DNA from 4 places in the Azospirillum formosense genome. Region 2 is predicted to be linked to each of the others. Evidence: riboswitches for the same ligand, from Rfam matches in the RefSeq annotation. Region 2 holds a riboswitch; each other region holds the start of a gene.
The links. Region 2 has a riboswitch for thiamine pyrophosphate ahead of thiO (glycine oxidase ThiO). Riboswitches for the same ligand answer to the same signal wherever they lie in the genome.

Region 1: another riboswitch for thiamine pyrophosphate. It lies ahead of thiC (phosphomethylpyrimidine synthase ThiC); the one in region 2 lies ahead of thiO (glycine oxidase ThiO).
Region 3: another riboswitch for thiamine pyrophosphate. It lies ahead of ABVN73_RS20680 (long-chain fatty acid--CoA ligase); the one in region 2 lies ahead of thiO (glycine oxidase ThiO).
Region 4: another riboswitch for thiamine pyrophosphate. It lies ahead of ABVN73_RS03900 (ABC transporter substrate-binding protein); the one in region 2 lies ahead of thiO (glycine oxidase ThiO).

Annotation. Positions count from the first base shown of each region.
Region 1 covers NZ_CP159402.1:1,090,324-1,093,778, reverse strand. Annotated here, with positions in the region: gene thiC (phosphomethylpyrimidine synthase ThiC) at 54-1,895, opposite strand; TPP riboswitch at 1,999-2,111, opposite strand; gene ABVN73_RS05170 (hypothetical protein) at 2,314-2,502, shown strand; gene oxlT (oxalate/formate MFS antiporter) at 2,590-3,455, opposite strand, start outside.
Region 2 covers NZ_CP159405.1:251,483-254,937, reverse strand. Annotated here, with positions in the region: gene thiS (sulfur carrier protein ThiS) at 196-405, opposite strand; gene thiO (glycine oxidase ThiO) at 402-1,586, opposite strand; TPP riboswitch at 1,578-1,681, opposite strand; gene mgtE (magnesium transporter) at 1,728-3,167, opposite strand.
Region 3 covers NZ_CP159403.1:1,650,418-1,653,872, reverse strand. Annotated here, with positions in the region: gene ABVN73_RS20685 (DUF5672 family protein) at 1-1,582, opposite strand, end outside; TPP riboswitch at 1,924-2,053, shown strand; gene ABVN73_RS20680 (long-chain fatty acid--CoA ligase) at 2,130-3,221, shown strand; gene ABVN73_RS20675 (acyl-CoA reductase) at 3,206-3,455, shown strand, end outside.
Region 4 covers NZ_CP159402.1:826,873-830,327, reverse strand. Annotated here, with positions in the region: gene ABVN73_RS03905 (branched-chain amino acid ABC transporter permease) at 1-337, opposite strand, end outside; gene ABVN73_RS03900 (ABC transporter substrate-binding protein) at 345-1,499, opposite strand; TPP riboswitch at 1,569-1,666, opposite strand; gene ABVN73_RS03895 (STAS domain-containing protein) at 1,828-2,205, shown strand; gene ABVN73_RS03890 (DMT family transporter) at 2,210-3,103, opposite strand; gene ABVN73_RS03885 (IS630 family transposase) at 3,294-3,455, opposite strand, start outside.

The DNA.
Region 1 (3,455 bases), on a different replicon from region 2:
AGGAGCCGAAGCGAGGGGGCGCCCGCGAGGGCGTCCCCTTTTCGATTCGGGCGCTACTTGGCCGCCTGCCCCTCCTCCAGATAGATCTCCCCGCCCTTGACACGGAAGCTCTCCGACATCTCGGCCATGCCGGAGTTGGCGTACTCCCGCACCTCCTGCGTGATCTTCATCGAGCAGAACTTCGGCCCGCACATCGAACAGAAATGCGCGACCTTCGCCCCTTCCGCCGGCAGGGTCTGGTCGTGGAAGCGCTCCGCCGTCTCCGGATCGAGCGACAGGTGGAACTGGTCGCGCCAGCGGAACTCGAAGCGGGCGCGCGACAGGGCGTCGTCCCGCTCCTGCGCGCCGGGGTGACCCTTGGCGAGGTCGGCGGCGTGGGCGGCGATCTTGTAGGTGACCACGCCCACCTTGACGTCGTCGCGGTCCGGCAGCCCCAGATGCTCCTTCGGCGTGACGTAGCAGAGCATCGCCGTGCCGAACCAGCCGATCATGGCGGCGCCGATGGCGCTGGTGATGTGGTCGTAGCCCGGCGCGATATCCGTGGTCAGCGGCCCGAGCGTGTAGAAGGGGGCCTCGCCGCACAGGGCCAGCTGCTTGTCGACGTTGGCCTTGATCTTGTGCATGGGCACATGGCCCGGCCCCTCGATCATCACCTGAACGTCATGCTTCCAGGCGATCTTGGTCAGCTCGCCCAGCGTCTCCAGCTCGGCGAACTGGGCGGCGTCGTTGGCGTCGGCGATGGAACCGGGGCGCAGCCCGTCACCCAGCGAGAAGGCGACGTCGTACGCCTTCATGATCTCGCAGATCTCCTCGAACCGTTCGTAGAGGAAGCTCTCGCGGTGATGCGACAGGCACCATTTCGCCATGATCGAGCCGCCGCGCGACACGATGCCGGTGGTGCGCTTCGCGGTCAGCGGGATGTGCGCCAGACGGATGCCGGCGTGGATGGTGAAATAGTCCACCCCCTGCTCCGCCTGCTCGATCAGCGTGTCGCGGAAGATCTCCCAGGTCAGGTCCTCGGCCTTGCCGCCGACCTTCTCCAGCGCCTGATAGATCGGCACGGTGCCGATGGGGACCGGGCTGTTGCGCAGGATCCATTCGCGGGTGGTGTGGATGTTGCGGCCGGTGGACAGGTCCATCACGGTGTCGGCGCCCCAGCGGATCGACCAGACCATCTTGTCGACCTCCTCCCCCACCGACGACGCGACGGCGGAGTTGCCGATGTTCGCGTTGATCTTGGTGAGGAAGTTGCGGCCGATGATCATCGGCTCCGACTCGGGGTGGTTGATGTTGGCCGGGATGATCGCCCGCCCGCGCGCCACCTCGTCGCGGACGAACTCCGGGGTCACATGGTCGGGGATGGAGGCGCCGAAGTCGTCGCCGTCCCGCGCCGCCGCCTCGGCCAGCCTCTGGCGGCCCAGATTCTCGCGGACGGCGATGTACTCCATCTCCGGCGTGACGATGCCGGCGCGGGCGTAGGCCATCTGCGTGACCGCCCGGCCCGGCTTGCCGCGCAGCGGGCGGCGCCCGGCGCGGTCGAAGACGGGCACGGCGCGCGTCTCGCCGGCGCGCAGCCCGTCGTCCTCCGGACGGACCTCGCGGCCCTCATAGGCCTCGACGTCGCCGCGCGCCTCGATCCAGGAACGCCGCAGCTCCGCCAACCCGCGGCGGATGTCGGTCCGCACGGCGGGATCGCTGTAGGGACCGGAGGTGTCGTAGACGCGCACCGGCGGCTCGCCGCCGCCCACATGGATGTCGCGCATGGCCACGCGCAGGTCGGGGAAGCGCTCCCCCGCCACATGGACCTTGCTGGACGACGGCAGCGGGCCGGTCGTCACCGAGAAGTGGTCGGACGGCGCGGCCTTTTGGGAAGCGGGGGGAAGTGAGTCAGGCATCTGCTGTGGATCTCCATCGCACATAGGATCGTTGGAGACCCGGGTGTGACGGAGCGGCAGAACGGACGACCGGAGCGGTCCCCTGGAGGGAGTGCGCGTGACGATGGCCCGTTTGTTCCTGTCCCTACGCCGGTACGACCCGGATCAGGTTCAAAGGGTTCGGCGCCTTACGGCATCATCTCAGCCCCGTGCTATGGGGCTCCCCTTGGAACGTCGCCATGCTGAACCATCCGCCCTGCCCACGTCAACGCGATTCACGGCGAATCCCGCACCACCAAATCAATTGGCCAATGCAATTGGCGCGGTTCTGGTATCCATTATCTGGTATACAAAATCCTATTGCGCAGCCTGAGCCGGGCCGCTATGCTGCATCACAACAAAAAACAAAGCCCCCTCCCGAGTGCCCGGAGCCCGTCCCATGCTCGAATCACAGATGATCGCCTTCGTCGCCCTGGCCGGCCTGATGGGCCACGGCCTGACCCTGCTGATGCGGGAGGACGACGAGTGGAACTCCGATCCTCAGGACGAGCAGCCGGACGGCCTCTGGTCGTCGGACCGCTTCAACCAGTCCGGCGAGGGCCACAACCGCCCCTTCTTCCTGGAATGAAAGAAGGCCGCCGCGCGGGGTGCGCGCGGCGGCCGTCATCGACGATAACGTCATCCGGGATGCGAAACCTAAAGCTTCGCGGACCGATCAGTGGCCGGGTTGCACCGCCAGCCCACCCGCACCCTGCTGGGCGGCGAGTTCGGCGTTTCGGGCGTGGTGCTTGCGCAGCATGGGCCGCAGGACGGCGATGGCGCAGAAGGCCGCGATGAGGTCCATGGTGGCGCAGATGTAGAGCACGGTCGCCCAGGTGCCGGTGGCTTCCATCAGCAGGTTGCCCAGCGGGACCAGCAGGGCCGCGACGCCCTTGGCGCAGTAGAGCACGCCGTAGATCTTCGCCGCATGCTTGGTGCCGAAGGTGTCCGCCGAGGTGGCGCTGAACAGGCTGTACACTTCGCCCCAGGCCAGGAACACCAGACCCGACAGGATCAGGAACATGATCGGGTCGTGGCCGAAGCGGCTGAGCATCAGGATGCCGAGGCCTTCGAAGGTGAAGGCGATGAACATCGTCGCTTCACGGCCGATGTGGTCGGAGACGAAGCCGAACAGCGGACGGGAGATGCCGTTCATCACGCGGTCGAGCATCAGCGCGAAGGGCAGAGCCGCCATGGTGATGCCGAACAGGCTGATCGGGGCTTCCTTCACGCCCAGATCGTGGGCGATCACGCCGAGCTGGGCCACCGCCATCAGACCGCCGGACACGGTGCAGATGAACATGACCATCATGACCCAGAAGACCGGCGTCTGCAGCGCTTCCTTCAGCGTGTAGTCGCGGCGGGACTGCAGGACCTTGGTCGAGGCCTTCACCTGATCCTTCTGCGGGGCGCGCAGGAAGAAGGCGGCGATGAGGATGATCGTGCCCTGCAGCAGGCCGAACCAGAAGAAGGTCGCCTGATAGCCCGAGGAGTGGATCATGTTGGCGATCGGCAGGATCGTCACGGCCGAGCCGGCGCCGT
Region 2 (3,455 bases):
ATGCCCTCTCCCGCCCCGGGAGAGGGAAGGGACCCACGCGAAGCGTGGGAAGGGTGAGGGTACCGCCGAGTATCAGCGCCTTGATCCTTGCACGACCCTCACCCGCCCGCTGCGCGGGCACCCTCTCCCGGGACGGGAGAGGGATTGGGCGCCGCCTGTGGGAATAACGATCAAGAGGCGCAGCGGGCGAGAAGGTCAGCCGCCTTGGACGGGACGGATGATCTCCAGGGCGTCGCCCGCGGACAGGGGAGTCTCCTCCCAGCGGCGGGACGGCAGGACAGCGCCGTTCAGGGCGACGGCGACCCCGCGCGTGCCCGCGGCGATTCCCCGCGCGGCCAGCAGGGCGGCGACGGTGGGGGCGGCGAGGTCCTCCTCCCGCCCGTTCACGCGGATGCGCGCGCTCATGCCGCGGCTCCCTTGGGCTGGGCGAAGCGGTCGAGCGCGAAGGGGCGGATCACCGGATCGGCCTCCCCGGTCAGGATCAGCCGCGCGATCGACTCCGCGGTGACCGGGGTCAGCAGGATGCCGTTGCGGTGGTGACCGGTGGCGTAGACCAGCCCCTCCACCTCCGAGAGGCCGAGGATCGGGGCGTCGTCGCGGGTGCCGGGGCGGAAGCCGGCCCAGCTTTCCTCGATGGGCAGTTCGGCGATGCCCGGCAGGGCGCGCCACGCCCCCTCCAGCAGGGCAAACTGGCCCCCGGCGGTCAGCCGGTCGTCGAAGCCGCGTTCCTCCGTCGTGGCACCGACCAGCAGCCGCCCATCCAGCCGCGGGATCAGGTAGGTGCCCGGCGTCCACACCACATGACGCAGCAGCGGCAGCCGGGCGTCCATGCGCAGGCAGAGCATCTGCCCCTTCACCGGGCGCACCGGCGGACGAACCGCCGGGGGCATTCCGTCGATCCAGCCCGACCACGCCCCGGCCGCAAGCACCACCCGGTCGGCTTCGAAAAGCCGGTCCCCGACCTGGACGCCGACGGCGCGGCCGCCGCGGATCTCGATGCGGCTGACCTCGGCGTGCTCGTGCACCACGGCGCCGGCCCGCAGGGCGGCGGCGTGCAGGGCGGCGGCGACCTTGCGGTTGTCCACCTGATGATCGCCGGCGCAGAACAGCGCCCCGGCCACGCCGGGCTGGAGATAGGGCTCGCGCCGCCGCACCTCCGCTCCGCTCAGCCATTCCACGGGCAAGCCGAGCTTGGTCTGGAAATCATGCAGGAAGCGCACCTTCGCCGCGTCGTCGGCGTTCAGCGCGATGACCATGGTGCCTTCGGTGCGCAGGTCCGCCGCCATGCCGGAGGCGGCCTCCAGCTCCGCCGCGAAGGCGGGCCACAGATCCTGCGAGGCGCGGGTCAGCGGCAGAAGGCTCTCTTCGCCGGGCTCGGTCTCCACGCAGGCGGCGAGCATGCCGCCCGCGGCGTGGCTGGCGCCCCGGCCGGCCGCGCCGCGGTCGAAGACCTCGACCCGGCAACCGGCGACGGCCAGCTTCCAGGCGATGGACAGGCCGATCACCCCGGCGCCGATGACGGCGACGGTGGGCTTGGCACAATCGGAACGTGCGGAATGGGAATGAAATGAGGGCGCGGATACCATGCGGCGGCTCCCTTCGCTGGCATTATCCAGACAGGTTCGATGGGTGTGATCTCAGCCGCGCGGGCTCATCCCGCACGGCACCCCAGCCAATGCCCGGATCATCCGGAAGAGAGCCGCCTTTGGCAAGCCCCTTTTCGTTGGTCACAGCAACAAAAGCGACGCCAGCCCCAGGAAGGACAAAAACCCGATGACGTCGGTCATGGTGGTCAGGAAGACCGAACTGGCCACCGCCGGATCGACGCCCATCCGATCCAGCCCGATGGGAATCAGCACCCCGCACAGCCCGGCGACGAACAGGTTGATGACCATGGCGCAGCCGATCACGAGGCCGATCATCGGCTCGAACCAGGTCGCGGCGATGGCCCCCACCAGCGTGGCGAAGACGGCGCCGTTGAGCAGCCCGACCAGGACCTCCTTCCCCACCACGCGGGGCGCGTTGGAGGACGACAGCTCGCGCGTCGCCAGGGCGCGCACCGCCACGGTCAGCGTCTGGGTCCCGGCGTTGCCGCCCATCGAGGCGGTGATCGGCATCAGCACGGCCAGCGCCACGATCTGCTCGATGGTCGCCTCGAACAGCGAGATGACGCCCGCCGCCGCGAAGGCCGTGAACAGGTTCAGCCCCAGCCAGGAAATGCGCGAGCGCGAGGTTTCCAGCACCGAGCGGTAGATCGAGGTATCGCCGACGCCGCCCAGCTTGCCGATGTCGTCCTCGGCCTCCTCGTCGATGATGTGGACCACGTCGTCGACGGTGATGACGCCGATCAGCCGCCCGCCGGCATCCACCACCGGGGCGGAGACCAGGGCGTATTGGCGGAACAGGTTCGCCACCTCCTCCTGGTCCATGGTGGCGGGAATGGTGTCCACCTCCCCCGTCACCAGATCGGCGATGCGGACCGACCGCTTCTGGCGCAGCAGACGCGACAGCGGCACCGCCCCGACCACCCGGTGCATCGGGTCGACGACGAAGATGTCGTAGAAATCCTCCGGCAGCTCGTCGTTGGCGGCGCGGACATAATCGATGGTCTTTCCGACCGTCCAGAACTGCGGCACCGCCACCAGATCGCGCTGCATCAGGCGGCCGGCGGTGTATTCGTCGTAGGTCAGGTTCTCCTGGACCAGCGCGCGGTCGGCGGCCGGCAGATTCTCCAGAACCTCGCGCCGGGTCTCCTCGTCCAGGTCCTCGATGACGTCGACGGCGTCGTCGGTGTCCAGTTCCGCGACGGCGGCGGCCAGCTCCTTCGGCTCGAACAGCTCGACGATCTCTTCGCGCAGATCGTGGTTGAGGTAGCTCAGCACCTCGCCGTCGAAGTCGGGACGCAGGACGCCGATCAGCGCCTCGCGGTCGTCGTGGCCGAGCTGCTCGATCAGATCGGCGATGTCGGCGGGATGAAGCCTGTCCAGCTCGGCCCGCAGCTCGTCGCGCCGGCCGGCGTGCAGCCGTTCGACGACCTCCTCGACGAATTCCGGCTCCACACCATAGGCGCGCTCCTCCTCGCCGTCCTCGCGGGGCGGGTCGGGGCGTTCGGCCGGGTGCGGCACATCGTCCTGGATACGATCCGGTTCCTGGCGGTCGGTGTGCATGGCGGCACCCTCCCTTCACGATGGCAATGCGGCGTGACGGCATGGTCCTGCGATCGGCCGACCATGGCGCACCGGCGTTTGCGGGTTGGTGGGGAGCCCTCGCGGATTCCCGCCGGGGCGACCACCGAATATAGGTGTGCCGCCCTTTTGTCCAGCCCGGCAGACTGGCTCGGGACCTCCGGCCGCTCGCGCAATTGCTTGCGTGGGCTTCACAATTCGTGCACCCATAATGCGCGCGGGGCTTTTGACCTCGCGCAGCCCGAGAAGAACCGACACCACCGGCCAGCG
Region 3 (3,455 bases), on a different replicon from region 2:
CCTCCGCCAGGAAGCGCGGCACGTCGATGCCGTCAAGGATGTCGTCGCGGTTCAACTCCTGGTGCGAGAAGCTTTGGATCTTGTGCCGGATGGCGGCGTCGTCGCCGATGTAGGAGAAATGCCAGCCCGCGTGGGGCAGGATGTCCACGTAGGGCGGACGCGTCTCGGGGGTGTAGCGGTCCAGCGTGCCGCGGCTTTCGCGGATCTGCTGCGGCGTGGTCATCCGGGCCATCAGCCCGCGGACGGCGACGGGGAAGACCGAGAAATTCTCGCCCTCCACATTCATGAAATTGACCTTGAAGTAGAACAGCGGCACGCGGAACCCGGCGATCATCGCCGAACTGTCGCGCAGCGACGCGACCGAGCGGGCGCGCAAAATCTCGTCCACGTCGGAGACGACGACGATGTCGTCCGGCTCCACCTTGTCCAGCCCGAGCGCGATGGCGTTCCGCTGCGCCCGCTCGCGCACCCAGGGATTGTCGGTCTCCGGGAAGTCGGGGGCGACGACCAGCTTCACCTTGTCGAGGAAGGGCAGGAAGCGGTCGCGCTCCTCCATGAAATGCAGGGGCTTGGGCGCGCCGGTGAAGGTCTGCTTGGCCTCGACGATCACGAACTGGTCGACGGTGTCGTACAGCTCGCGGAAGCGCAGCTCCAGAAGGTCGAGTTCGTTGTGGAAGGTGAAGCAGTCGTAGATCTTCGGCTGGCGGCGCTGCGGCGCGGTCACCGCCGGCCAGCGCGACCCCGGCGCCGCCGTCGTCTGCACGGCGTCGGCCAGGGCCAGCACATAGTCCCGCTGCACGCCGGTCGTCCATTCGGTGATCTGGGAGCGCAGGAACGTCTCGTCCCGCCGCGCCACCAGTTTGCGGACCATGGAGGCGAAGGGGGCCTTGCGTCCGGTCAGCGCGAGGCTGGTCATCAGGTCCGTGTAGTCGCGCCGGTCGAGCAGCGGGCCGTCCATGGCCTCGATCCGCTCCTCCAGCGCGCGGTCGCCCAGCACCTTGCCGAAGTTGAACAGGCCGTGGAAGCCGAAGGCCGGTCCCGGCACCGGCGTGCGTTCGAAGGCGAAGCGGTCGGCCACGTCCTCCGGGGCGAAGCGGATGCCGGCCTTCTCCAGCGCCGGGCGCTCGGTCCGGCAGATGACATGGTCCTCGGGAATGCCGGCTTCGAAGGGCAGGTCGCGCAGCCGGTCGAGCAGGGCGGCGGAGCGCAGGGAGAAGCCGCCGTTCCCCACGGTCATGCCGTCCTGGTACCAGCCCCAGCGGGCGCCGATGTAGTCGAAGGCGCGGAACTCCTCCGTCCAGGCCCGCGGGTCGGCGACGAAGCCGTCCCACTGCGCGATCAGGACATGGCCCGTCGTCACCAGCCGGCGCAGGCGGACGTTGATCGTGTCCGAATAGTCGTCCATGTCGCGGATCGGGGCGATCCGGTGGAAGTCGACGCCCGGAATTTTCGGGTCGCGGTCGGAGAGCAGCAGGACGCTGGAGAAGCGGCAGGCGGCGAGGCTGTCCCGGATGGCCATCTCGACCAGGGCGTGGTTCGCCGTGTCGGCGAACACCAGCGTGCAGTCCTCGATCCTCACCATGCCGTTCCCCGTTCCGCCGCCGACGTCGGCCGCCCGCGGGCGCGGATCCTATCACGGGGGTTGTGGGGGTGCCACGGGCGGAGCGCCGGTCCTCCTTTGACGGGCGGGGGCGTCGCATTCGACGTCAAATCCCTCTCCCGTCCCGGGAGAGGGGGCCCGCGGAGCGGGCGGGTGAGGGTCATGCAAGGATCAATGCGCTGATTCTCGGCGGTACCCTCACCCTTCCCACGCCTCGCGTGGGCCCCTTCCCTCTCCCGGGACGGGAGAGGGGCTCCAAAGGCAATGCCTCCGTTCGTTAGCCCGACCTCCTTGACGGGCGGGGGCGGGTCCCTTAGCTTGCAAAGTGTTCCCTGGGGGGCCTCGCTAGGAGGCTGAGACTCCGCCGGCCCGGCGCTTTCATCCGGACAACGCGGTGACCCATCGAACCTGATCCGGGTCATACCGGCGTAGGGACGGGACTGAAGGGCGGCACGGCGTACCCCCATTCCATCCAGACACCGCTTGTCCCGGCAACAGTTTGTTGGCGCTGCAAAAGGTGTGTGCGGACGTGACCGAAGCCCGACTTGTCGAAGAGCTGCTGGCCTTCATCGCCGCCGGAGAGGCGGACGAGGAGGCGTTCAACCGCATGGCGCTGGCCGTCTTCGCCCACCAGTTCGAGACCAACGCCCCCTACCGCCGCTTCGCCACCCAGCGGGCGCGCACCCTGCGCACGGTGAAGAGCTGGCGCGACGTGCCCGCGGTGCCGATCAGCGCCTTCAAGGACCTGACGCTGAGTGGGCGCCCGCCGGAGGAGTGCCCGCACGTCTTCATGACCAGCGGCACCACCAAGGGCGTGCGGGGCAAGAGCCACCACCCGACGCTGGCGGTCTACGACCGCTCGATGACCGTCAATTTCCGCCACCGCTTCATGGGTGACTTTGAACGGCTGCGCATGGGCATCCTGTTCCCGACCGAGCAGGCGATGCCCAACTCCTCGCTCGCCCATTATCTGGCGCTGGCGAAGAGCGAGTTCGGGACGGATGAGAGCCGCTATTTCGTCTCCGACGCCGGGCTGGACGTGGATGGGGCCATCGCCGAGCTGTCCCGCGCCGAGGCGACCGGCGAACCCTACGCCCTGCTGGGGGCCAGCTTCAGCGTCGTGCATCTGATGGACGCTCTGGCCGAGCGGGGGCGGAGCTTCGCCCTGCCGGCGGGCAGCCGCATCCTCGACACCGGCGGCTTCAAGGGCCAGTCGCGCGAGATGGCGGCGGAGGAGTTCTACGGCCGCCTGTCCGCCACCTTCGGCGTGCCGCGCCGGCTGTGCATCAACATGTACGGCATGACGGAGCTGAGCACCCAGTTCTACGACGACGGCAACGAGACCTGCCCGTCGGTGAAGTCCGGCCCGCACTGGATCCGCAGCCGGGTCATCAACCCGCTGACCGGGCAGGAGGTGTCGCGCGGCAGCGTCGGCGTGCTGGTCCATCACGATCTTGCCCACTTCAACTGCGCGTCGGCCATCCTGACCGAGGACGCGGGAGTGGAGGTGGACGGCGGCTTCCAGCTTCTCGGGCGGGCCGACGGGGCGGACGCCAAGGGCTGCTCCATGGCGGTCGAGGACTTCCTCAAAGCGGCGCGGGCCCAATGGCCGTTGGCTTGATGGAGCGTGCCGGGCATCTGCCGGGGCTGTCCGCCGACGCGGTGGATTGGCGGACGCTGACCTTCCGGCGCGGCGCCGAGACGCTCGACGTGGCGGTGCCGGTGCTGAGCGAGGCGCAGATCGCCGAGCTGGCAACGCGGGTGCGCGCCAACGCGCGCACCTATTTGCGAAGCCGCACCGTCACGGAGATCGCCGCCACCATCGACCGCGTCGTCGCCCGGCTGCTCGACCGCG
Region 4 (3,455 bases), on a different replicon from region 2:
CGCCGTTCTGCAGGATGATCCCCGCCGCGATGGTGCTGATGAAGACCGCCACCGGCGGGCGGCGGCGCAGCGGCAGATAGGCCGCCGCCGCCAGCAGCAGCCCCAGCCCGGCCATCAGCGTCAGCACCACCGGCAGCAGGAGCAGCCCGGGCAACGGCAGGTGATCCGGCAGATGCGGCGCCAGCGCCACCCCGAGCATCCCACCGGCCATCACGAGATCGCCCTGCGCGAAATTCACCGCCGCGGTGGCGTTCAGCACCAGCACGAAGCCCAGCGCGACCAGCGCGTAGGCGGCGCCCAGGGCCAGTCCATTGACGAGAAGCTGCAGGGTGATCAAGGCTGGCTCACTTCACCATGCCGGTCACCACGCCGGTCACGTTGTCGTACCGCTTGGCGATCGCCGGCACGCGCGAGGCGCCGTCGTAGCAGACGATCACCGCGGAATGCGCCATGTTGCCCTTGCCGTCCGACTTGTAGGTCATGGTGAGGCCCTGATGGGTCCCGGAGGACAGGGCCTTGCGGACGGCTTCCGCGCTGTCCGCGCCGCCCTGCACCGCCGCCAGCACCATGCGGATGCCGTCATACTGGCCGAGCGCGAAGGCGTCGGGCTCCGCGTTGAAGGCGGCGCGGTAGGCGGCGGTGAAAGCCTCCACCTCCGGGCTGCCGCCGGAGATCGGCGAAGCCGCCGTCTCGGCGCAGACGCCCTTCAGCTCGGCCGGTTCCAGAAGCGCTGCCGTGCTCGGCTGGTGCATGGCGGAGCCGGCGACGATCGGCACCGCCACCCCGTTGGCCGCCGCCTGCCGGATGAACAGGGCGGTCGGGCCGGAATGCAGGTGCAGCACCAGCACGTCGGGCTTGGCGGCCAGCGCCTTGGTCAGGACGGGCAGCAGGTCCTTGGCGGCGGGGTCCACCCCTTCCTCGAACACCGGCTCGACGCCGAGCGTCCTGAAGGCCTGCTCCAGATGGGCCTTGCCGCTTTGCCCGTAGGCCGTCGTCTGGTAGATCACCGCCGGGCGCTTCTTGCCCAGCTCCTCCGTCACGTAGCGGGCGTGGGCCTCCTTGGTCACGGCGTCGCCGGGGAAGAAGCGGAAGACCCAGGGGTTGCCCTGCTCGGTGATGCTCGCCGTGCCGGAGACCGTGACCAGCGGAATGCCGTAATCCTGGGCCAGCGGCAGCATCGCCAGCATCTGCGTGCCCAGCATGCTGGCCGCCACCGCGGTGACCTTGCCGCCCGCCGCGCGCTCCAGCGCCGTGACCGCGGCCTCCGGCGAGGTGCCGGTGTCGATCACCTCCGACCGCACCGCCACGCCCGCGGGCGCGTCCTTCAGCGCCAGGACCGCGCCGTTGCGCTGGCTCGTGCCCTCCAGCGACAGGAAGCCGGTCAGCGGCACCAGCACGGGGACCGAGGCCTCGCCCGCCAGCGCCGCGCCCGGAAATAGCGACGCCGAGCAGACCGCCGAAAAAGCCGTTGCCGAGAGGATGGAAAGGAAGCGCCGCATGGTTGTGTCTCCTCCTGCCCGGCGAAGAACCGCGCGAGGACGAGGAGGCCAGGGGTGTAGCGGCGGCACAGCCTCGAACGCTTGGCTCCCTTCGCTGGCATGACCCAGATCAGGTTCGATGGGTGTGGTCTCAGCCCGCCTTGCGGCAGGCACCCCAGCCGTTCGTGTGCACAGTGTGAGCCCGGCGCCCGGCTGTCAAGCGGTGGCCCGGCGCCTTTTCACAATTTCGCAACGCAACAGACACCGGAGAGTCGCGCTTCCCGTGGTTCCTTCCGCCGCCCCCGGCCCGCGCCGGACCGTCGCCCCAACCGGAAAGTCGCCACCCAGCATGCGGCCCACCCCGTCGCACAGCGCCGTCACCCTGCACCCCTTCGCCACGGCGGAGGGCGGATGCGGGCTGCGCGCCGTGCTGTCGGGACGGGTCGACCACGCGGCCCTGCCCGTCCTGACGCCCCTGCTCCGCCGCGTCGCGGAGGCGCAGTCCCTGACCCTGCGCGTCGATCTGGGGCGGGTGGAGTTCCTCGATTCCTGCGGCATCGGCATTCTGCTGGCGCTCCGCAACGCGGTGCTCGACCGCGGCAGCGCCATCGCCTTCGAGAATCACCCGCCGCGAATCCGGCGCGTGCTGGAGCGCAGCCGGCTCATCGCCCTGACGGACCCGCCGGGCGTCACGGACGGCGAGTTGGCGTTTCCCGCCGCCGCCTGACCCGTCAGTCGCCGCGGCGCAGGGTTTCCCGATAGAGGATGTAGAGCCCACTGGCGATGATGATCCCCGCCCCGGCCAGCACGGTGGGGGTCGGCACGTCGCCGAAGACCAGGAAGCCGAGCAGCGTCGCCCAGATCATCCCCGTGTACTCGAAGGGCGCCACCACCGCGGCGCGCCCCAGGCGGAAGGCCTGGGTCATCAGCACCTGCGCCGCGCCGCCCAGCGTGCCGACCAGAAGCATCAGCCCGAGGTCGAACCCGCCCGGCTGCACCCAGTCGGGGATCGCCGCCACGCCGCTCACCACCGTGGTGGTCAGCAGCAGATAGACGACGATGGCCGTGTTGCTCTCCGTCCGCGACAGGCCGCGCACCGCGATCATCGCCAGCGCGTAGAAGAAGGCCGCGCCCACGCCGACGACGATCGGCAGGATCGGCGCGTCGGCCTCCGGACGGGCCATCACCACCACGCCGCCGAAGCCGACCAGCACCGCCGCCCAGCGCCGCCAGCCCACCGGCTCGCCCAACAGAGGCATGGACAGCGCCGTGATGAACAGCGGCCCGGCGAAGCTCAGCACATAGACGTCGGCGAGCGGCAGATGCTTGAAGGCATAGAAGAAGCAGCCCATCGACAGCAGCCCGGCCATCGAGCGGAAGACATGGGCGACCGGGCGCCGCGTGCGCATCCCGCCCCAGCCGCCGCGCGCCACGGAAATGCCGCCGACCAGGATCACCGCCACCACCGACCGCGCGAACATGAGCTGCGCCACCGGATAGCCGCCGCTCAGATATTTGATGAGCGTGTCCATGCCAGCGAACAGGAAGATGGCCAGCAGAAAGCAGCCGATGGCGCGGCGGGTGTCATCGCTGGCGGCGGAAGGCAGGGCGGCGGCTTGGGTCATGATTGCACAGTATCTGAGCAACCATGACGCTGCCCAATGCCGCAACCGCAGGTCTGGCCCGCGCCGCTTCGCCTGTGGAAAGCGCCGGCGTTTCACGCTTCGTGAATCGCCGGACGGGCGTTTGGCGAAGCGGACCCGGCCTTTCGCGGATCGGCGCTGGCCCCGTCCGGTGCCTAAAGCGGATTTCGGTTCAGTTTAGATTCGGGTAGCCGCATAGCTTAAACCACGCTTTGGCGTCGGTAGCGGTGATCGCATTGAGGGCTGGGCCGAGTTCCTCGTTGAGGGCCTCGACGGTGCGGGCTTCCTTGGCGCGCAGGATTCCTTTGAGCTTGGCCCAGCCGGGCTCGATGGG